One region of the Cupriavidus sp. GW822-FHT02D05 genome, then DNA from elsewhere that is predicted to be linked to it. Evidence: predicted binding sites of a transcription regulator. Region 1 holds the regulator's gene; each other region holds the start of a gene.
What was found. Region 1 encodes LexA, which represses DNA repair genes until DNA is damaged. Its sites were predicted from a motif close to ACTGTATNNNNATACAGT; they were not measured.
Positions count from the first base shown of each region.

Region 2: AC1RQK_RS18725 (ATP-dependent helicase) is a predicted target of LexA. The motif match lies at 2,806-2,823, and genes of this name have one in related genera.
Region 3: AC1RQK_RS20150 (CppA family protein) is a predicted target of LexA. The motif match lies at 2,561-2,578, and genes of this name have one in related genera.

Region 1 covers NZ_JBXAOE010000038.1:1,487-8,329, forward strand. The annotation lists gene AC1RQK_RS34840 (class I SAM-dependent methyltransferase) at 1-598, shown strand, start outside; gene AC1RQK_RS34845 (hypothetical protein) at 601-879, shown strand; tRNA gene AC1RQK_RS34850 (tRNA-His) at 1,171-1,246, opposite strand; gene AC1RQK_RS34855 (hypothetical protein) at 1,351-1,521, opposite strand; gene lexA (transcriptional repressor LexA) at 1,630-2,286, opposite strand; gene AC1RQK_RS34865 (asparaginase) at 2,516-3,514, shown strand; gene rpsF (30S ribosomal protein S6) at 3,616-3,990, shown strand; gene priB (primosomal replication protein N) at 4,065-4,364, shown strand; gene rpsR (30S ribosomal protein S18) at 4,368-4,646, shown strand; gene rplI (50S ribosomal protein L9) at 4,678-5,130, shown strand; gene AC1RQK_RS34890 (replicative DNA helicase) at 5,398-6,789, shown strand.
Region 2 covers NZ_JBXAOE010000013.1:110,541-117,383, reverse strand. The annotation lists gene AC1RQK_RS18745 (LysE family transporter) at 83-733, opposite strand; gene AC1RQK_RS18740 (hypothetical protein) at 801-1,409, opposite strand; gene AC1RQK_RS18735 (thioredoxin fold domain-containing protein) at 1,512-2,015, shown strand; gene AC1RQK_RS18730 (TlpA disulfide reductase family protein) at 2,139-2,693, shown strand; gene AC1RQK_RS18725 (ATP-dependent helicase) at 2,959-5,028, shown strand; gene cmdF (tyrosine 2,3-aminomutase) at 5,051-6,685, opposite strand; gene AC1RQK_RS18715 (sigma-54-dependent transcriptional regulator) at 6,791-6,843, opposite strand, start outside.
Region 3 covers NZ_JBXAOE010000014.1:188,755-195,597, forward strand. The annotation lists gene ppk1 (polyphosphate kinase 1) at 1-45, shown strand, start outside; gene AC1RQK_RS20125 (DUF4156 domain-containing protein) at 61-438, opposite strand; gene AC1RQK_RS20130 (porin family protein) at 514-1,194, opposite strand; gene AC1RQK_RS20135 (hypothetical protein) at 1,219-1,797, shown strand; gene AC1RQK_RS20140 (helix-turn-helix domain-containing protein) at 1,836-2,063, shown strand; gene AC1RQK_RS20145 (hypothetical protein) at 2,248-2,502, shown strand; gene AC1RQK_RS20150 (CppA family protein) at 2,615-2,944, shown strand; gene AC1RQK_RS20155 (LysR substrate-binding domain-containing protein) at 3,114-3,998, shown strand; gene AC1RQK_RS20160 (YbfB/YjiJ family MFS transporter) at 3,991-5,172, shown strand; gene AC1RQK_RS20165 (NAD(P)H-dependent flavin oxidoreductase) at 5,267-6,385, shown strand; gene AC1RQK_RS20170 (LysE family translocator) at 6,498-6,843, shown strand, end outside.

The DNA of each region.
Region 1 (6,843 bases):
CCTCCAGTTCGACGATATCCACCGAGACGTACTGCACCTATTTCCACGTGAGCTCAGCAATATTCTGGATATCGGAGCAGGGTCAGGCCGCGATGCGGCCGCGCTCGCCCGCTTGGGACATCGGGTTGTGGCCGTGGAACCCACGGGCGAATTGCGTCGAGAGGGGCAACGCATTCACGCGGCATTGCCGATCGAGTGGGTGGATGATTCACTGCCACACCTGTCGGCGATGCGATCCAGGCGAGAGCATTTTGAGCTGATACTGCTGACTGCCGTATGGATGCATCTGGATGCCACCGAACGACCCATTGCGATGAACTCGATCGCGGAGCTGCTAGCGCCGGGCGCCACGATCATCATGTCGCTCCGCCACGGACCTATTCCCCGAGGTCGAAGGATGTTCGACGTTTCTGCCGATGAGACGCTGGCGCTTGGCCGAGCGGTTGGCCTGACCGAAAGCTACTGCGGGCAGCGTAAGGATACGCAGGGCCGGGACTCGATTTCCTGGAGCGTGATTGCCTTGCAGATGGCATGGCCGAGCGGTCCCGGGATGTCCGAAATGCTCATGCCCGGATCCGGGCGAGGCTTTGGGAGATAGCCATGGTTCAAAAGTTATTCCACGAACTGCCAGTGGATGAGCGCGAGGGTTTCGAGTCGGCTTGCGCACTGCATGGATTTGTACGAGAGGACTTCGATGTGGCTGCGGAGGAAGGCACTCCGTTGAGCGGCGGGCCGAATCGTATCTTGCGGGAGGTCATCGTCGCCCGTGTAGCCGGCGGCGAGGCTCGGCGCTATCCTGGCGGAGCTGGGGCCGCATGGACGGTGGCATTCGAGCAAGACCTGGAGCGGGATATCTTCGGCTTTCCTCTTGCCGATTAATTGAGCCGTCGGGCGCGCCCCCCGAACTCGCGGGCCCTCGTCGAGGACCCCAAGGCTGGCAGTCCGGCACCAAAGCCCAGCTGGAGGGGTAGAGGCCACTCTCGCGCGTGGGCAGCAATAATCCACCGCTGTGGGCCACAGCAAGAGGGGGAAGAAGGGATCTTGGCGCGCGCGAGTGCAGAAAACGAAAACGGCGCCAAGGGCGCCGTGGGAAAATTTCGCTTTCCGTGGGAAAGTTCGTATCGTGAAACGACTAGGTAAAGCGTAAGCCGTTGATACTAATAAGAATTCTGGGGTGGCTGATGGGACTCGAACCCACGACGACAGGAATCACAATCCTGGACTCTACCAACTGAGCTACAGCCACCGTCGATGTCGTTCTGCTTGGTGCCGAACGACGAAGAACAAGATCATACAATGCCAAAAGCCGGATGGCTAGTACTCTGCACAAATTTTTTTAGTGCCACCTGTTTAACCGGCCAGCTTGGAGGATTCCTCCAGCTCGAGCATTCGGCAGATAGCGGCCATGCTGCCAACCATGGTGCGTCGTTGCGCGCCCTGGTAGATGCGCACGCCTTTTGATTGGCGAAAGGGCACGGGCTTGACGGGGCGACGGGCGGAGAGGCGGTTGGCTGGCAGCATGGCTACACCTGGTGACTTGCAACAACAGTTAGCGGTACCCGCTACGCGGGTGCGTTGGCACAATCGGGTGTCGGCTTGTACGGGGATCGCCCGCCTCAGCCGCACTCGTCAGAAGGCGCCGGGGCGGATGAGGCCGACAGCGATGCCTTCTAGTGAGAACTCTTCGCGGCCGGCTTGCACGATGATGCTGGGGAAGTCGGGGTTCTCGGCGATCAGCTCGATGGTGTCGCCGCGGCGGTTGAGGCGTTTGACGGTGACGTCGTCGCCCAGGCGGGCGACGACGATCTTGCCGTTGGCGGCTTCGCTGGCGCGCTTGACGGCGAGCAGGTCGCCATCGAGGATGCCGGCGTCGCGCATGCTGAGACCACGCACCCGGAGGAGGTAGTCGGGCTGCACGTCGAACACCGATGCGTCGACCTGGTATTGGCGGTCGATGTGTTCGGCGGCAAGGATCGGGCTGCCGGCTGCGACGCGCCCGACCAATGGCAGGGTTAGCTGCATGACGCCAGCCATAGGCAGGGAGAACTGGTCGGGTAGCTCGGAGTCGCTACGGGAGACCTTGAGGCGAATGCCGCGGGAGGCGCCGGGGGTGAGCTCGATCACGCCTTTGCGGGCCAGGGCACGTAAATGTTCCTCGGCTGCATTGGGTGAGGAGAAGCCGAACTTGGCGGCGATCTCTGCGCGCGTGGGCGGAAAGCCCGTGTGCTGGAGGCTGCTGCGGATCAAGTCGAAAATCTGCTGCTGTCGCGGTGTCAGGGTCGCCATGGTCGCCGGTGTTTGAAAGCACTGTATGTTTAAACAGTATGCTGTGATTTTATACAGTATCGAGTGAAGTGCAAGCGGAATTTTTGGGAGTTTGCGCATTGACAGGTGCGTCCCGCGGGTCTTGGCGCGTGCCGTGGCGAGTGGGCGGAGGGTTACAATCCGCGGCACCTGAAGCGTCTTGCGTTGCGCACTGTTCAACTTTTCTGGGGCTCCCGAGCTCATTTCCGCCATGTCTCTCCTGCCTCGTGTCGTCGTGCTCGCTACCGGCGGCACCATTGCCGGTTCTTCTTCCAACCCAGCCAGCAGCGCGAAGTACCAGGCGGCGACGGTGCCGGTGACGGCGCTGCTCGATGCGGTGCCGGCGCTGGGCACGGTGGCGCGGATCGAAGCCGAGCAGGTTGCGCAGGTAGATAGCAAGGACATGTCGTTCGCGCTCTGGTCCAGGCTGGTGGAGCGCGTGGCGTTCTGGTCTGCGCAGCCCGATGTGTCGGGCATCGTCATTACGCACGGCACCGATACCCTGGAGGAGACGGCCATGCTGCTGCACCTGGCCTGCGTGGGTGGGGTGCCAGTTGTGCTGACGGCTGCGATGCGACCGTCGACCTCGTTGTCGGCGGATGGCCCGTTGAACCTGCTGGATGCGGTGCGCGTAGCGGCGGATGCTGGCGCGACGGCAAAGGGCGTGCTGCTGGTGATCAATCAGGAGATTCACGCGGGGCGCGACGTGATGAAGGCGCACACATCGGCGGTGAATGCGTTTGTGTCGCCGGTATCCGGGCCGATTGGTTTTGTTCAGGACAACCTCGTGCGCTTTGTGCGTACCCCCAGTCGCTTGCCGGCCAAGGCCTGGCCGGTCCCTTGCGCATGGCCGCAGGTCGAGATCGTGGCTAGCTATGCGGAGCCGGGGCGGATCGTGGTGGATGCCTTGGCGCAGGCGGGCGTGTCGGGCCTGGTCGTGGCGGCCGCTGGCAACGGGTCGGTTCACCAGTCGCTGGTGGAGGCGCTAACCGATGCTGCCGGCGCCGGCGTGGCAGTGGTGCGCAGTTCGCGCACAGGGGCGGGGCATGTGGCGATTCCAGCGCCTCCCCGGCCGGCTTCGGGCGTTTTTGTTTCGGCCGGCGACCTCAATCCTTATAAGACGCGTGTGCTCCTGGCGCTGGCTCTGGCTGCGGAGCCAGGACTGGCAAAGGATCCGGCGGCGCTGCAGGCGCTATTCACCGAAAACTGAGGCGGCTTGCTCCGGATGGTAAAAGCACGCTATACTTTAAGGCTATTCAACCTTGCTGCACCGGACATGGCGCTCGGGCAGCTTATCCAAAAGGAGCGTCAATGCGTCATTACGAAATCGTATTTATCGTCCATCCGGACCAGAGCGAACAAGTCCCGGCCATGATCGAGCGTTACAAGACGCTGGTCACGTCCCAGGAAGGCCAGATCCACCGCGTGGAAGACTGGGGTCGCCGTCAGATGGCCTACATGATCCAGAAGCTGGCCAAGGCTCACTACGTTTGCCTGAACATCGAATGCGGCAAGGAAACCCTGGCTGAACTCGAACACGCGTTCAAGTTCAACGATGCAGTGCTGCGCCACCTCATCGTTCAGACCAAGAAGGCTGAAACCGCACCGTCCCCGATGATGAAGGAAGTGCAGCGCGAAGAAGCTCGCAAGGCCGCGCAACAGACCAGCGAAGTCCAGGCCGCCTAAGTGCGGACTGTTGTGGTTGCCGCCGGCGTTGATCGCCGCGGCGGCAAGTGCGGGCATCGGTGCGGGAGAGTGCGTTGAACCAGTTAAGGCTCTGCGCAACGCTCGCGGAACGCGATGCCTTGCGTTACACCCCGGCCGGGGTCCCCGTGGTTAACTGCATCTTGCAGTACGCGGGCGAGACGGTCGAGGCGCAAACGCCCAGGCAGGTGGAGTTCGCCATCGCCGCCATGGGAATTGGTCAGATCGGCCAGCGGCTTGAGCGTACTCCGCTCGGCGCGATGCTCGACTGCGAAGGATTCCTGGCCCGCAGGCACCGCAACAGCAAGGCTCTCGTCTTTCACATCACTGGATGTAAAGCATTCGAAAAGGATTGAATCATGGCATTCGTCAAACGTGACAACAAGAACAAGAAGCGCTTCCAACAGCAAAACCCGCTGTTCAAGCGCAAGCGCTTCTGCCGCTTCACCGTGGCTGGCGTGGAACAGATCGACTACAAGGATCTGGACACCCTGAAGGATTTCATCGGCGACAACGGCAAGATCACGCCGGCCCGCCTGACCGGCACCAAGGCGCACTATCAGCGTCAGCTCGACACGGCCATCAAGCGCGCGCGTTTCCTCGCGCTGATGCCCTACACCGACCTGCACAAGAACTGATCGGCCCTAGGTCCGTTAAGGAGAAAACACGATGCAAATTATTCTGCTTGAAAAAGTCATCAACCTGGGCAACCTGGGTGACATCGTTCGCGTGAAGGACGGCTACGCCCGTAACTTCCTGATCCCGAACAAGAAGGCCCGCCGCGCTACCCAGACCGCTATCAGCGAGTTCGAAGTCAAGCGCGCCGAACTGGAAAAGGCAGCCGCTGAAAAGCTGGCAGCTTCGCAAGCTGAAGGCGAAAAGCTGAATGGCCTGACCGTGCAGATCACCCAGAAGTCGGGTGTGGACGGCCGCCTGTTCGGTTCGGTGACCAATGCCGACATCGCTGAAGCCCTGGCTGGCCAAGGCTTCAAGGTCGAGAAGGCGCAAGTGCGCCTGCCCAATGGTCCGCTGAAGGTTGTTGGCGACCACCCGGTCAGCGTCTCGCTGCACACCGACGTGCTGGTCGACGTGACGGTTTCCGTCCTGGGCGAACACGCCTAAGCATCGGCCTTGCTGCCGGTTTCCACTTGTCCTTCGGGCTGGTGGGAGCCGGATGCCAGCGCCGCTTGCTTGACCAAACAAAAAGGCAGGAGCATCGCGCTCCTGCCTTTTTGTTTGGCCGCGCCCCTTGCTTGCCTGATTGCCTGATTGCCCGACTGCTACGGGGCGGGGCCGGTTGTCCCGCCGTCACACGGCAGGATGCCCCCCCAACAGCCGGCTGCGAATTCTCCGCCGGCTCGCTGGCGTCGACCGTTATAATCCCCCCCTATGAACGCGCCTGTCGCAGACCCCCAACTAGACAATCTCAAGGTACCGCCGCATTCCATCGAGGCCGAGCAATCGGTGCTGGGTGGCCTGCTGCTGGACAATGCCGCCTGGGACCGTATCGCCGACTTCCTGAACGAAGCCGATTTCTATCGCTTCGATCACCGGATGATCTTCCAGAGCATCTCCCGGTTGATCGCCGCTACCAAGCCGGCCGACGTCATCACCGTCTACGAGTCGCTGCAAGGCGCTGGCAAGGCGGAAGAGGTGGGCGGCCTGGCCTATCTGAATTCCCTGGCGCAGAACACGCCTAGTGCGGCCAATATCCGCCGCTATGCGGAGATCGTGCGCGAGCGCTCGGTGCTGCGCAAGCTGGTGACGGTGGCCGACGATATCGCTACCGCGGCGTTCGCCCCCAAAGGGCGCGAGGTGCGGGAGTTGCTCGACGAGGCGGAATCCAAGGTGTTCGCCATCGCCGAGGAAGGCTCGCGCGGGCAAAAGGGGTTCCAGGAAATCCAGCCGCTGCTGACCCAGGTGGTCGAGCGCATCGACGAGTTGTACCACCGTGACTCGAGCACCGACGTCACCGGCGTGCCTACCGGCTTTATCGACCTGGACCGCATGACCAGTGGCATGCAGGCCGGCGACCTGATCATCGTGGCGGGGCGCCCCTCCATGGGTAAGACCGCATTCTCGCTGAATATCGGCGAGCACGTGGCGGTGGAGCAGGGCTTGCCGGTGGCTGTGTTCTCGATGGAAATGGCGGGCACGCAGCTGGCGATGCGTATGCTGGGCTCGGTCGGCCGGCTTGACCAGCACCGCCTGCGTACCGGCCGCCTGCTTGACGAAGACTGGCCGCGGCTCACGCACGCGATCCAGCGCATGAACGATGCGCAATTGTTCATCGACGAAACACCGGCGCTGAGCTCGATGGAGCTGCGCGCCCGTTCACGCCGGCTGGCGCGCCAGTGCGGCCAGCTCGGACTGATCGTCATCGACTACCTGCAGTTGATGTCGGGCTCGGGCGGCGGCGAAAACCGCGCCACCGAAATCTCGGAAATCTCGCGCTCGCTCAAGGGCCTGGCCAAGGAACTCAACTGCCCGGTGATTGCACTGTCGCAGCTGAACCGAAGCTTGGAACAGCGCCCGAACAAGCGCCCGGTGATGTCCGACTTGCGTGAATCCGGCGCTATCGAGCAGGATGCCGACGTGATCCTGTTTATTTACCGCGACGAGGTCTACAACCCCGATTCGCAGGACAAGGGCACGTCCGAGATCATCATCGGCAAGCAGCGTAATGGCCCGATTGGCACCGTGCGGCTGACGTTCCTGGGCCAGTTCACCAAGTTCGACAACTTCAGCGGTGGCCCCGCCTTCTTCGACAACGACAACTGAAGCCAGTCTTGGCGCGGCTTGCCGGGCATCGTGGCTCGGTGGCCACAGTCGATC
Region 2 (6,843 bases), on a different contig from region 1:
TTGAAGCAAACGCACTCGTTGGAAGCCAGCGATAGATAGACATATGGACGGATCGGGACGGCGCGGAGCCGGCCCCAAGTCCTCAAGCCGGATGGCGCCTGACGAAGAACAACGCCGCGCCCACGGCCACCAGCACGCTGCCGAAGATCCGGTTCTGCCAGCGCACCGCGCGCGCATTGCGGAACAGGCCGCGCATGCGCGAGGCCAGCAGCGCGTAGCCGTGCATCACCACCAGGTCCACGCCGCACATGGTCGCGGCCAGGATGGCAAGCTGGGGCCCGAGCGCATGGGCCGGATCGATGAACTGCGGCAACACCGCCACCATGAAGATGATGCCCTTGGGGTTGGTCACATTGGTTAGCAAGCCCGTGGCAAAACGCCGGCGCGGACTCAGCGCGGCGACGCGCGGCGCTTCCGTACCCGGCACGGCATCGTCCCGGCCGCCGTCCACCCGCGCGCGCCATTGCTGCACGCCGATATAGATCAGGTAGAGCGCACCGATCGTCTTGACCACGGCAAAGGCGTGCTCGGAGGCCACCAGCAGCGCGCCCAGGCCACCGCCAGCCACCAGCAGGATGATGACCAGCCCGGTCTGCAAGCCAAAGATCGTGGTGGTGGTCTTGCGCAGGCCATAGGACAGGCCATGGCTCATCGACAGCACCGCGCCGGATCCCGGCGACACGGCAATCACCCAACAGGCCGCGAAATAGGCCAGCCAAACATCCCAACGCATTGCGTTACTCCTTGAAAATAAACTGTCTTGAATCTGCCTGGAAGCCTGGAAGCCTGGAGCGCCCAGGTCAGAACGGATGGAAGCCCGTCAGGAACTGGTCTATCTGTTCCGCCTGGCGCTGGTCGCGCGCGGCCTCTCCCGCCTCCAGCACGACCGCCTGGTAGACGTGCACGCCCGACGCTACCAGCCGCGCCGTCAGCCTGCGTGGCGACTGGTCCTGCGGCGATACCGCGGCTACCTGCACCTCCACGCCCTCGAGCGCCACGGCCGGCGATGCGGCCGACATCACCGTTACCTTGCGGGTCTTGACCGCTTCGGCGGGATGCGGCCCGAGGTTGCCGAGCAAGCCCTTCTGCATGGAATCCAGCGCCGCCTGCCGCAACTCGGCGTCATCGGCGGGCAAGGTCACCACGCCCACGGCGAACAAGGTCTCGTCGACCCGGGCCGCGTCCATCGTCATGGGCAGCTTGCGCCCGGCAATCGCCACCTCGCGCGCAGCGCCGGATGGCTTGCCGGGATAGAGCGCCGCGTAGGCGCCTTCGTTGGACTGGATGGTGCGCCAGTCATAGCGGGGTGAACAGGCGATCAGCCCGGCGCCGAGCGCGCCCAGGACGATGGCTTTGGCAAGCAGGGACTGCGGCAAGCGGAAGAACCGTGGAAACCAGGCGTGGGGCATCAGGGCGGCGAATGCGGAAATAAGCCGCTATTATCGTAGAACCCGCGTGCCAGCGCTCATCCACATTGCCCGCCAATGCAAACCCAGCCATCGATCCAGCCAATGCAGCCATCCCCCCGGGGTGTCTTTGGCACCGCACGCCGTACCGGCGCGGCGATGCTCGGCGCCATGCTGGTCGCGGCAAGCACGAGCGCCCTGGCCGCCACGGCCCACCTGCCCCCCGTCAACGATCTCGCCGCCCAGGCCTCCGCTGCGGCCAGCCGGGGCGAGCCCCTGGTGGTGCTGGTGACACTGCCGGGCTGCGTGTACTGCGAAACGGTGCGCCGCAACTATCTCGGCCCGCAAGCCGCGGCGGGAGAAATCGAGGCGCGCGAGCTCGACATGACCGCCGACACGCCGCTGCGCAACACCGATGGCAGCATGACCACCGCGCGGGAATGGGCCCGCAGCCGCAATGTGGCGGTAGCACCCACGGTGCTCTTCCTCGACGCGCGCGGCCGCTCCCTGGCCACGCCGCTGCGCGGCATGCAGCCCGATTTCTATGGCGCCTACCTTGAGCAGGCGCTGGACCAGGCCCGCTCGGCCTTGGCAAGCAAGGCGCATTGAGGCGCACAATGGCGCACCCGACTGCGGCCAATCGTCGCATCCGCGGCGGCTCGGTGAATGCAGCCGGCAGCGCCTCGGCAGCGGCAGTAGAATAGTGGCTTGTCTGACCTGTCGGCGAGCATCATGACGACCTCCGCTTCCCCCACCGCACCCACCCCGGCAAGCACCGCCTCGCGCAAGCTGTGGCCTGTGATCGCCGCCGTGCTGCTGGTTGCCGTGCTGGGCTGGTTCGGCTATCGCGCCATCGCCCCCGCCAATGCGGCGCCGCCCGCCACGTTCACGCTGCTGTCCGGCGAAAAAGTCAGCACCGCCGATCTCAAGGGCAAGGTCTACCTGGTCAACTTCTGGGCCACCAGCTGCGTCACCTGCGTCAAGGAAATGCCGGACATGGTCCGCACCTATGACAAGTTCAAGGACAAGGGCCTGGAGTTCGTCGCCGTGGCAATGAGCTATGACCCGCCCATGTACGTGATGAATTATGCGCAAACGCGCAAGCTGCCGTTCAAGGTGGCAATGGATTCCGACGGCGCGGCCGCCAAGGCATTCGGCGAAGTGCAGCTGACCCCGACCACCTTCGTGATCGACAAGGACGGCCATATCCTCAAGCGCTATGTGGGCGAGCCCGAGTGGGACGCGCTGCACAAGCTGCTCGACGGCGCGCTCGCCAAGGCGGCCTGAGCCACTGACTGGCCCACTGACTGGCCCGCCGCCTCCGCCCAGAAAGGTGCCTTCCATGGCACCTTTTTTTATTGCCGGGCGCCGTCGCGCAATGCCCGGCTTGCGCAGCACGGCTGTATGGATATACAGTTGCCAGCAGCTTTCCCCGCCCATGCCGGCCAGCGCACTTGCGCCCGGCATCCCCTAAGGCCCCCGCTCCGTGTTACTCGATCCCGATCCCAGCGCCGTGCTTTGCGACGCACCCGCCGTCAAGCAGCCCGATACCGTGGATGCCGCCGCCCCCGAGACGCCGGCTTACCTGTCCACCCTGAACCCGGAACAGCGCGCGGCCGTGACGCACGAGCCCGCCGCGCCGCTGCTGATCATCGCCGGTGCCGGCTCGGGCAAGACCAACACGCTGGCGCACCGCGTTGCCCATCTGGTGCTGGGCGGCGCAGACCCGCGCCGCATCCTGCTGCTGACGTTCTCGCGCCGCGCGGCGTCGGAGATGGGGCGGCGGGTCGAGCGCATCGTCGACCAGGCGCTGGGCATGCAAGCCTGCGGGGCGGGGCGCGCGGCACTCACATGGTCCGGCACCTTCCACGCCATCGGCGCGCGCCTGCTGCGCGAGTACGCGGAAACGCTTGGCCTGTCGCCCAGCTTCACCATCTGCGATCGCGGCGACGCCGCCGACCTGATGAACGTGGTGCGGCACGACCTGGGCCTGTCGGCCCAGGCTTCGCGGTTCCCGCGCAAGGAAACCTGCCTGTCGATCTACTCGCGCGTGGTCAACACGCAGGCGCCGCTCGAAGACGTGCTCAAGCAATGGTTCCCACGCTATGCCATGTGGACGGATGCGCTGCGCGGACTATTTGCCGGCTATGTGCAAGCCAAGCAAAAGCAGCAGGTGCTCGACTACGACGACCTGCTGCTCTACTGGGCGCAGGCACTGGCCGAGCCCGCGCTGGCGCAGGACATGGGCGCGCGCTTCGACCACGTGCTGGTGGACGAATACCAGGACACCAATGCGCTGCAGGCTGCCATCCTGCTCGCGCTCAAGCCCGACGGGCGCGGCCTGACGGTAGTGGGCGACGATGCCCAGTCGATCTACGCCTTCCGTGGCGCCACGGTGCGCAATATCCTCGATTTTCCCGCGCAGTTCACGCCGGCCGCGGACATGGTCACGCTGTCGCAGAACTACCGCTCCACCCAGCCCATCCTGGCCGCCGCCAACGCGGTGATCGGGCTGGCGGCCGAGCGCTATACCAAGGACCTGTGGTCGGAGCGCGGCTCGGCCGAGAAGCCGGAGATCGTGGTGGTCAACGACGAGGCGGACCAGGCCCGCTATGTGGTCGAGCAGATCCTCTCGCGGCGCGAGGCCGGGCTGGCGCTGCTGTCGCAGGCGGTGCTGTTCCGCGCCGCCGACCACAGCGCGCAGCTGGAGATCGAGCTGGTCCGGCGCAATATCCCGTTCGTGAAATTCGGCGGCTTGAAGTTCCTGGAATCCACGCACGTGAAGGATGTGCTGGCGGTGGTGCGCTGGCTGGAAAATCCGCGCGACCGCATGGCAGGCTTCCGCAGCCTGCAGCTATTGCCGGGCGTGGGGCCCAAGACTGCCGCTCGCGTGCTCGATGCGGTGGAAATCGCCACCGAGCCGCTATTTGCCCTGGAGTCCTTTGAGGCGCCGCCAGCCGCCGCCGAGGCCTGGCCCGACCTGCTGGCGCTGGCGCGCAGCCTGATGGCCCCGGCTGCGCCGTGGCCCTCCGCCTTCGAGCAGGTGGTGGCGTGGTACCAGCCGCACCTTGAGCGCCTGCACGACGACGCGCCCGCGCGCGCTGCGGACCTGCAGCAACTGGGGCGTATCGCCGCCACCTACGCGTCGCGCGAGCGCTTCCTGACGGAACTCACGCTCGACCCGCCGGACGCATCGAGCGACGAATCCGGCGTGCCGCTGCGCGACGAGGATTACCTGATCCTGTCCACCATCCACTCGGCCAAGGGCCAGGAATGGAAGGCCGTCTATGTGCTCAATGCCGTCGACGGCTGCATGCCTTCGGACCTGGCCACCGGCACCACCGAGGAAATCGAGGAAGAGCGCCGGCTGCTATATGTCGCCATGACCCGCGCCCGCGACCACCTCGACATCGTGGTGCCGCAGCGGTTCTATGTGCACCAGCAGACCGCCTATGGCGACCGCCATGTCTACGCCTCGCGCACGCGCTTTCTGCCTAACCGCGTGATGCCGCTGTTCCACAGCCGGTCCTGGCCGCCGCCCCCGCCGGTGGCGGACGCGCCGGCCAAGGCGCCGCTGCCCAGGCTCGACCTGGCCGGGCGCATGCGCGATATGTGGAAATGAGGCTGCGCGGCCAAGGCGCGTGTCAGTTGACCGCCGCGCCAGCCGTGCGCACCACCTCCACCAGCGCGCCGGCGCGCAGTTGCGCGGCAATGACTTCGATGTCGTCGGTCATGTAGCGATCCATCGCCAGGAACGGCACGCGTTCGCGCACGAAGGCAAAGACCGCGCGGCCCGCCGGCGACAGGCTTTCCACCGCGCCGGCCAGCTCGGCGGCCTGGCAGGCTGCGAGCAGTTCCACGGCGAGGATGTACTGGTTGTTGTCGATGATGCGGCGCGCATTGCGCGCGCCGATCAGGCCCATGCTCACCACGTCCTGGTTGTCGCCGTTGGACGGCACGCTCTGGATGCTGGCCGGGCTGCAGATGGTGCGGTTCTCGGCGATCAGCGCGGTGGCCGGATACTGCGCGCCGGCAAACCCGCAGCTCAGGCCCTCGTTGGCGGCCGCCAGGAAAGCCGGCAAGCCGTTATTCAGGTGCGGGCTGAGCAGGCGGTTGAGGCGGCGCTCCGACACCACGCCAAGCTGCGTGGCCGCGATGGCGAGGAAGTCCATGGCGAACGCGACTTGCTGGCCGTGGAAATTGCCGCCGTGGAACAGCTCGCCGTCGTCGAAGAACAGCGGATTGTCGTTGGACGAATTCAGCTCGCGCTCGACCACGGTGGCGCAGTGCCCCAGCGTGTCGCGCACCGCGCCCAGCACCTGCGGGATGCAGCGCAGCGTGTAGGCCTTTTGGATAAACACACCGGTGCCGGTGTTCTTCTCGTCGCCGGCGCGGGTCTTCATTTCCCCCGCCAGCTGGCCATGCCCTGAGAGGCGCGTGGAACCCGCCAGCAGCGCGCGCAGGTTGGCCGCTGATTGCACCTGGCCCGGATGCGGCTTGGCAATGTCGTGGCCGTGGGTCATGAAGGCGTCGGCCGAGGCGTTGAGCCCTTCCAGCGCCAGCGCCGCGATGATCTCGGCCTGCGTCACCTGGGCGCGCATGGTTTCCAGCAGCAGGCACGCCATGCCGGTCATGGCCGAGGTGCCGTTGATCAGGGCCAGCCCTTCCTTGTGGGACAGCTTGATCGGCTCGATGCCATGCTCGCGCAAGACCTGCGCGGTGGGCGCGGTGGTGCCGTCGGCCAGCAGCACCTTGCCTTCGCCGATCAGCGTGATGGCGATATGCGACAGCGGCGCGAGGTCGCCGCTGGCGCCGAGCGAGCCCACCTGCGGCACGGCGGGCGTGACGCCCGCCTCGACATAACGCAGCAATTGCTCGATCACCAGCGGGCGTACCGCCGAATAGCCCCGCGCCAGCGCATTGGCGCGCGCAACCATCATCGCGCGCACCTCTTCGCGCCCGAACAACGGGCCCACGCCGGCGCAGTGGCTGCGCAACAGGTTCTCCTGCAGGGCGCCGGCATGCTCGATATCCACCCAGTTATGCACCAGCTCGCCAAAGCCGGTGGACACGCCATAGATGGGGATATTGGACGAGGCAAGTTCCTCGAAACGCGCACGCGCATCCGCCACATGGGTACTCGCAGCCGGGTCCAGGCTGGCCGGGCGACGGCCTCGCGCCACCTGCACCAGCGCCGCGGCGGTGAGTTGCTGGCCATCGACCTCGACGGCCGTGCCGCCCAGGCGGCTGGATGCGTGCTGGCTGGATACCTCGTTCATTGCGTGTTCCGGGTGAGCTGTTCGGGCCCGCGAGTGTATCAAGAGATGTTGACTCGAAGCGCACATCGGCCGGTTCGCCCGGAAACGCAGGAAACGCTGGAAGCGCTACAGCCCGTAGCGCTTGATCTTGTCGTACAGCGTGGCCTTGCCCACCTGCA
Region 3 (6,843 bases), on a different contig from region 1:
CAGCCGGTATCCGCGCAGGACATCCTCAAGCAGAAGCTGGCCTGATCCCTGTTCGGCGCGCTAGCGCGCGCCTGGGGACGCGCAGCGATACACGTTGCCCGACAGGGTCACATTGGTTTGCTCCAGGCGATCCTTGCCGCCGGTCTGCCCTGCGCGCTGGGTGAGCAGGTACACCAGATTGCCGCCCATTGCCGCCGCCTTGTTCTTGATGTCGTTGCGTGCACCGGTTTCCAGATCCGCATTGGCCGTGATGGCGCCCCGCACAAAATCGCCCTGGCTGCCGGTCACGTCGCCAAGATAGGTGCATCCCGCGGCAGGCTCGTTGTGGGTGATCCTGACCGCCGATGCGGCCGGGCTGGAAAGCTGCGTTGGCGCACAGCCGGCCAGCGCGCAGCTTGCGGCGGTCCATGCAACGCCTGCGATTGTCCTGATGGTCATAGCCATTGAAGTATTGAAGTATTGAAGTATTGAAGTGTTGAAGTATTGGTAGCGCCGCGGGCCCGTGCGCCTGCCTCAGCGGAACAGGTAGTCCACGCCAAGTGATACGGCCTGGCTCTTGACCGAAGCATCGTTGCCCTTCCAACTGAGCTTGCCGTAATTCATGTACTGCATCCGCAAGCGCCAGTTCTGCGTGACCGCATAGGACGCGCCCACCCCCAGGCTGATGAGCCCCTGCGACTTGTTGCTCGATTCGAGATCGCCCGAGCGCCGGCCATGCATATAGTTGACCCCGGCAATGCCCAGCAGCGAAAAACGCTCGGTCAGGGGCAGGTGGCCCACTACGTTGACGGACAAGGCGTTCACGTCGAATTTGTCGTTGGCGTTGCCATTTTTGGCCACGACACGGCCAAGGCTGGCTAGCGAGCCTTCGACCGACACATAGGGCGAAAACTGATAGCCGCCCCGCAAGCCAAGTCCAACGTTGTTGGACGATCCGCCCGCCCAGCCGGGCGTGCTCGTACTGACTTTGTCGCGGGCAATATTGAGGTCGCCGCCGACGTACCAATAGTTGGCGGCAAGTTCCTCGGCTGCGGCATGCGCAGGCACAACCGACAAAAGCACCAACATGGCAGCAGGCGCGATGGGAAAGAGGCGGCCAGGGAAGGCTATAAAACGCATATAATTTAATCTCCGACGAATATAAATTACTGTAAAACGATAACACATTGCTGTTTTACAGTAATTTTTTGCCATGCGCAATCCCTTCAGGAGACCGGCATGCCGACCCCCCTTTCCCTTCCCTTGCCCGCTGATGGCGCGCTAACGCGCGTTAGCGTCATCGCGCGCCGCATGCAGTGGCTGACACTGTGCTGCGCCGTCGTGGTGACGGCGGCCCTGTTCGCCTTCTGGTTCTTGCTCCCCGATGCGGAGCTGGACCGGAACCTGCGCGCGTTCCTGGCCGGGCCTGCGCCAGGCGGGCAGTTGCTGGTGTCGATGCCGTACCGGCTGCTCGGGTTGGCCATCACGAGCGTGGCCACGGCTTTGCTGGTCAGTGGACTGATGCAAGCGCACAGGCTATTCGCGGCCCTGGCGGGCGGCGCGGTCCTTACCCTGGAGACGGGCGTGCGCCTGCGCCGCGTGGCGCTGGTGGTGACGGCGTTCAGCTTGGTGGTTCCGCTCACCAAGACACTGCTGGCCATGACCCTGGCCAGCACGGTTGCCAACGGCCCCTACATGGTGGTGATCATCACCTTCGGCGACGTGATGCTGGGCTTGCTGGGCGGCTTGCTGCTGGCCATCGCCTGGGCGATGGTCGAGGCCGCGCGCGTCGCGCTGGAGAATGAGAGCTTTGTTTGAGTTTGAGTTTGCGTTTGCGTTTGAGGCACCCTGACCCTATGACTATCCTCGTCCGGCTTGACGTCCTGCTTGCTGAGCGCAAGATGAAATCGCGCGAGCTCGCCCAGTACATCGGCATCACCGAGCCCAATCTCTCCTTGCTGAAATCCGGCAAGGTCAAGGGCATCCGTTTCGATACGCTGGAGAAAATCTGCGAGGCGCTGAAATGCCAACCGGGCGACCTGCTTGAGTACCGCGCCGATACGCCAGGCGAAGATCAGGCCTGAACTGCAAACAATTGTCTCTCTTCCCACTGCGGCATTTCCGCCAGATCGGCCACCCGCCTGGCCTTACGGCCCGCGCAACCACCGGGCTCCCCCCAATCGAGTGATACCGCATCGAGAGTGATCTTGCGCATACTCGCACTTTCTTGAACTACTCGCCCCCAAGCGGGCGCGAAGCAAGGTGCTTATGCTGATCCTCATCTACTGCAGTTATGCGGTTGCCTGCATCTTCGCGCTCTGGAGAGCGGCGCGCTGGGTGGAAAAGCACCATCCGGCCCTGCGCGACAACCACCCGCCGCGGCATGACGCGCCCCCAGCCGGCAAGCCCCCGGAAGATAACCTGCCTGTGAGCCAGCGCTGCCACCTGGAAATGCCGCCCGCCGGGCCCGCCTGCCTGGCGCAACGCGCCGGCGCCAGCGCTGCCGCCTGCATGGTCCTGTAGCCCCCTGGACGGTGGCCCGTATCTGGTCCTCGGCATTCATCCTTGAAAAAACCAGATTACTGTATATATTCACAGTAACTGTATGGATGAACAGTATCTACGGGAGCCGATCATGGAACACTTGGTCCGGGTACAGAACGAATACGACAGGCAGGTCCTGGCCTGGTTGCGCGAACGCGTAGGCGACGCGGCGGTACAAGCCGCGGCACAGCGGCTGGCGGGAGACCGCAAGCCCTACCTGTCAACGATCTGCCGCAGCCTGAACATCACGCCACCGGCCCGCCGCACCCTGCGCGCCCAGTCGAACCGGGACAGCCGGGAGGTTGGCGACCGCTACCTTGCGTCGATCCGTGCGCTCCTGGCGCGGCCAGCACCGGCGCAACGGCATTCGCAGCAGCAACCCGCGCAACCCCAACCCTCGCAATACCAGGATCCGCATTAGTCCCGCGCCTTGGGTACACGGAGGGCCGGGGCATTGCTCGCCGGAATATGCTTCCCGCTTCGCCTCACCCCGCTGCCATCATGGCTTTCTTGACTTATCATTCCCTATCTATGATAGTTAATTGAAATTTGTTCTCTTTTTAAGAACCTATTTCAATCAAAGGATTGCCGTGGACCTGGCCGAACTTGAGATTTTCCGAGCCGTTGCGCTTGAAGAAAGCATCACGCGGGCGGCCAAGACCCTGGACCGCGTGCAGTCGAATGTCACCACGCGCGTCAAGCAGCTCGAAGAGGAGCTCGGCGTCGCCCTGTTCCTGCGCGACAGCAAGCGCATGACCCTGACGCCGCAAGGACAGCGCTTCCTGGGCTATACCGAGCGGCTGCTGGCGCTGGCCGAAGAGGCCCGCCAATCCATGCGCAGCGATGCGCCCTCGGGCACGCTGCGCGTGGGCAGCATGGAAAGCTCGGCCGCCAGCCGGCTGCCCCGCCCGCTGGCGCGCTATCACGGCAAATGGCCGGACGTGCGGATCGAGATCCAGACCGGCACCACGCAAGCCTTGATCGACGCACTGCTGGCGCATCGCATCGACTGCGCCGTGGTGGCCCATCCCTCCGAGGGCGCGCCGGACACGCTAGACATGGACGTACTCGGCCCCGGCCTGGAAGGCACGTTCCTGTTCTCTGAAGAACTGCTGCTGGTGCTGCCGCACAGCCATCCGCCAGTGCGCACGCCGCAGGACATCAAGCTGCGCAGCCTGGCCACGTTCTCGCGCGGCTGCACGTACCGCCTGTGTGCCGAGGACTGGCTCGCCAGCGGCGAAGGCCCACGGCTGGCGCTGAACGTGCTGGAACTGGCGTCTTACCACGCGATCCTCGCCTGCGTGACGGCGGGCTCGGCCGTGGCCATCCTGCCGAGGTCGCTGCTGGCGCTGCACCCCGATGCCGCAAGCCTGCAAACCGTGCCCGTGCGAGTCGCGCACACCTTGCTGGTGCGCCGTTCGGGTTTTGCCACGTCGGCATACGCGGCGTTTCTCCAGGAGCTGCAGCATGGCTAGGATCCGGACCGTCACAGCCGCGCCGCAATCCTTCGGCAAGACCATGGCGCCATGGATGCCCTCACTGGCCGCCGCGCTGGTGCTGGCGGTGGGCATGGGCTTCGGGCGCTTTGCATTTACCGGCATGTATCCGCTGATGGTGCGCGACGGCCTGCTGAGCGTCAGTGCCGGCTCGCTGACCGCATCCGCCAACTATGCAGGCTATCTCGTGGGCGCCCTCGCGGTCAGCCGCATGCCGCAGCGCGTTGCGCCGCGCTTTTGCCGCATCGCGCTCTTCGGCACGGCCCTGTGCCTGCTGGCGCTGGCCGTGCCGGCCGCGCCCTGGTTCTTTATCGGCGTGCGCTTCCTGGCGGGCGTGCTCAGCGCCATCGCGCTGATCTGCGCGTCCGTGTGGCTGTTCCAGGTGGTAGGGCATCCGCATGGCGCGCCGCTGTTGTTCTCGGGCGTCGGTGCCGGCATCCTGCTGTCCGCCGAGCTCATTGCCGCCGGCAACCTGGCCGGTTGGCACAGTCCTTTGCTGTGGCTGGCCATCGGCGGTGGCGCCGCCGTGCTGAGCTTGCTCGCATGGCCTTATCTTGCGGGCCGCGTGCCGGCACCCCAGCCGCATGCCGCTACCAGTGCCAGTGCCACGGACGAGGCCAATGCCAACGGCCCTGGTCCGTGGCCGCTGGTGGCCAGCTACGGGCTGGCGGGGTTCGGCTACATTGTCACGGCAACTTACCTGCCGCTCTTTGTGCGCGACGCGCTCGGCCACATCGACCCGATCCATATCTGGGCCGCGTTCGGGCTTGGCGCGGCACCTTCGTGTTTTCTCTGGCATGCGCTGCACGAGCGCCTTGGCACGCGGCGTGCGCTCGCGCTCAACCTGCTGGTGCAGGCAGTGGGCGTGATCCTGCCCGCGCTCAGCCACTCGGCCGTGGCCTACCTGGCTAGCGCGCTGCTGGTGGGCGGCACCTTCGTTGGCACCGTGACCATCGCCATGCCCGCCGCGAAACGCGCGGCCCACCGCGTGACATTCAACCTGCTTGCCATCATGACCGCCGCCTATGGCGTAGGCCAGATCGCCGGCCCGCTGGTATCCGATGCGCTGATGGCGCACAGCCATAGCTTCAGCGGGCCGCTTGCCGCCGCCGCTGCCGCGCTGCTGGCATCTGCCGTCTTCTGCTTCCTGTGAAGGCCAGCGCATGCCCGGCGCGCGGCACGGAACCCACCCCACAGAATCCACCCCCACAAGATCCACCCATTACCGAAGAAACGAGGAGCCCGTCATGACCGACCCCATCCACGCCACGCAACCACGCACGCTGCTCTCCCGGCTCGGCCTTGCCACCCCGATCATCCAGGCACCAATGGCAGGCGTCAGCACACCGGCGCTTGCCGCGGCAGTGTCGAATGCCGGCGGCCTGGGCTCGCTCGGCGTCGGCGCCATGGACGCCGAGGGCGCCCGCAAGACCATCCGCGAAACCCGTGCGCTGACGGAAAAGCCCTTCAACATCAACCTGTTCTGCCATGCGCCCGCCGTCGCCAACCCCGCGCGCGAGGCGCAATGGCTGGCCTACCTGGCGCCGAGCTTCGCCGAATTCGGCGCCACGCCGCCCGCCAGCCTGCGCGAGATCTACACCAGCTTTGTCGCCGACGACGCCATGTTCGCGATGCTGCTGGAGGAGCGGCCCGCGGTAGTGAGCTTCCATTTCGGCTTGCCGGCGCAGGCCTGGATCGACGCGCTGCACGCCGCCGGCATCTTCCTGATGGCCACGGCCACCAGCCTGGACGAAGCGCGGCAGATCGCCGCTGCCGGCGTCGATGCCATCGTTGCCCAAGGCGTGGAAGCCGGCGGCCACCGCGGCACGTTCAAGCCCGAAGGGCATGACGAAGGCCTCGGCACCCTGGCGCTGGTACGGCTGCTGGTCCGCCATACCGCCCTGCCCGTGATCGCCACCGGCGGCATCATGGACGGCGCCGGCATTGCGGCGGCCCTGGCGCTGGGCGCGCAGGCCGCGCAGCTCGGCACCGCCTTCGTGGCCTGCCCGGAGACCGTGGCCGACGCGCCCTACCGCGCCGCCCTGCTGGCGGACCGGCCTGCCAGCACCACGCTGACCCGCTCCATTTCCGGCCGGGCCGCGCGCGGCTTCGTCAACCGGCTGACGGAACTGGGCGAGGCAGCGGACCGCCCGGCGATCCCCGATTACCCCATCACCTACGACGCCGGCAAGGCCCTGCATGCGGCGGCCAAGGCGCGCGGCAACGCGGACTACGCCGCGCAATGGGCCGGGCAAGCCGCGCCGCTGGCGCGCGCCCTGCCGGCAGCGCAACTCGTGGCGACACTGCGCGAGGAGCTGGCGCAGACGATTGCGGCACTGAGCGGGGCGGGATTCGGGGCGAACTGAGCGGGGCCTGCCGAAGCCGGCGGCGCGTGCGTCTTGCTGCTACCATTTCGCCACGCGCAACGGCCTCATGCTGGCCCGCAGCGGATCCCCTCCTTCCTGACGAGACAATCCCATGGACGCACTCACATCCACATTGGCCATTGGCGGCGCGCTGGCGCTCGGCGCGGTCAGCCCCGGCCCGAGCTTTGTCATGGTGGCCCGCGCCGCCATTGCCCGCTCCCGCGCCGATGCGCTCTACATGGCGCTGGGCATGGGGCTGGGCGGCGTGGTGTTTGCGGCGGCCGCGCTGCTCGGGCTCAAGCTCTTGCTGACGGCAGTGCCCTGGCTGTACATGGCGATGAAGGTGGGCGGCGGCATCTACCTGGTGTATCTGGGCGTGCGCATCTGGCGCGGCGCCAGCGCGCCCCTGGCGATGGCGGCCGGCAAAGCAGAAGGCGGTGGAACGCCCGCCACGGGGC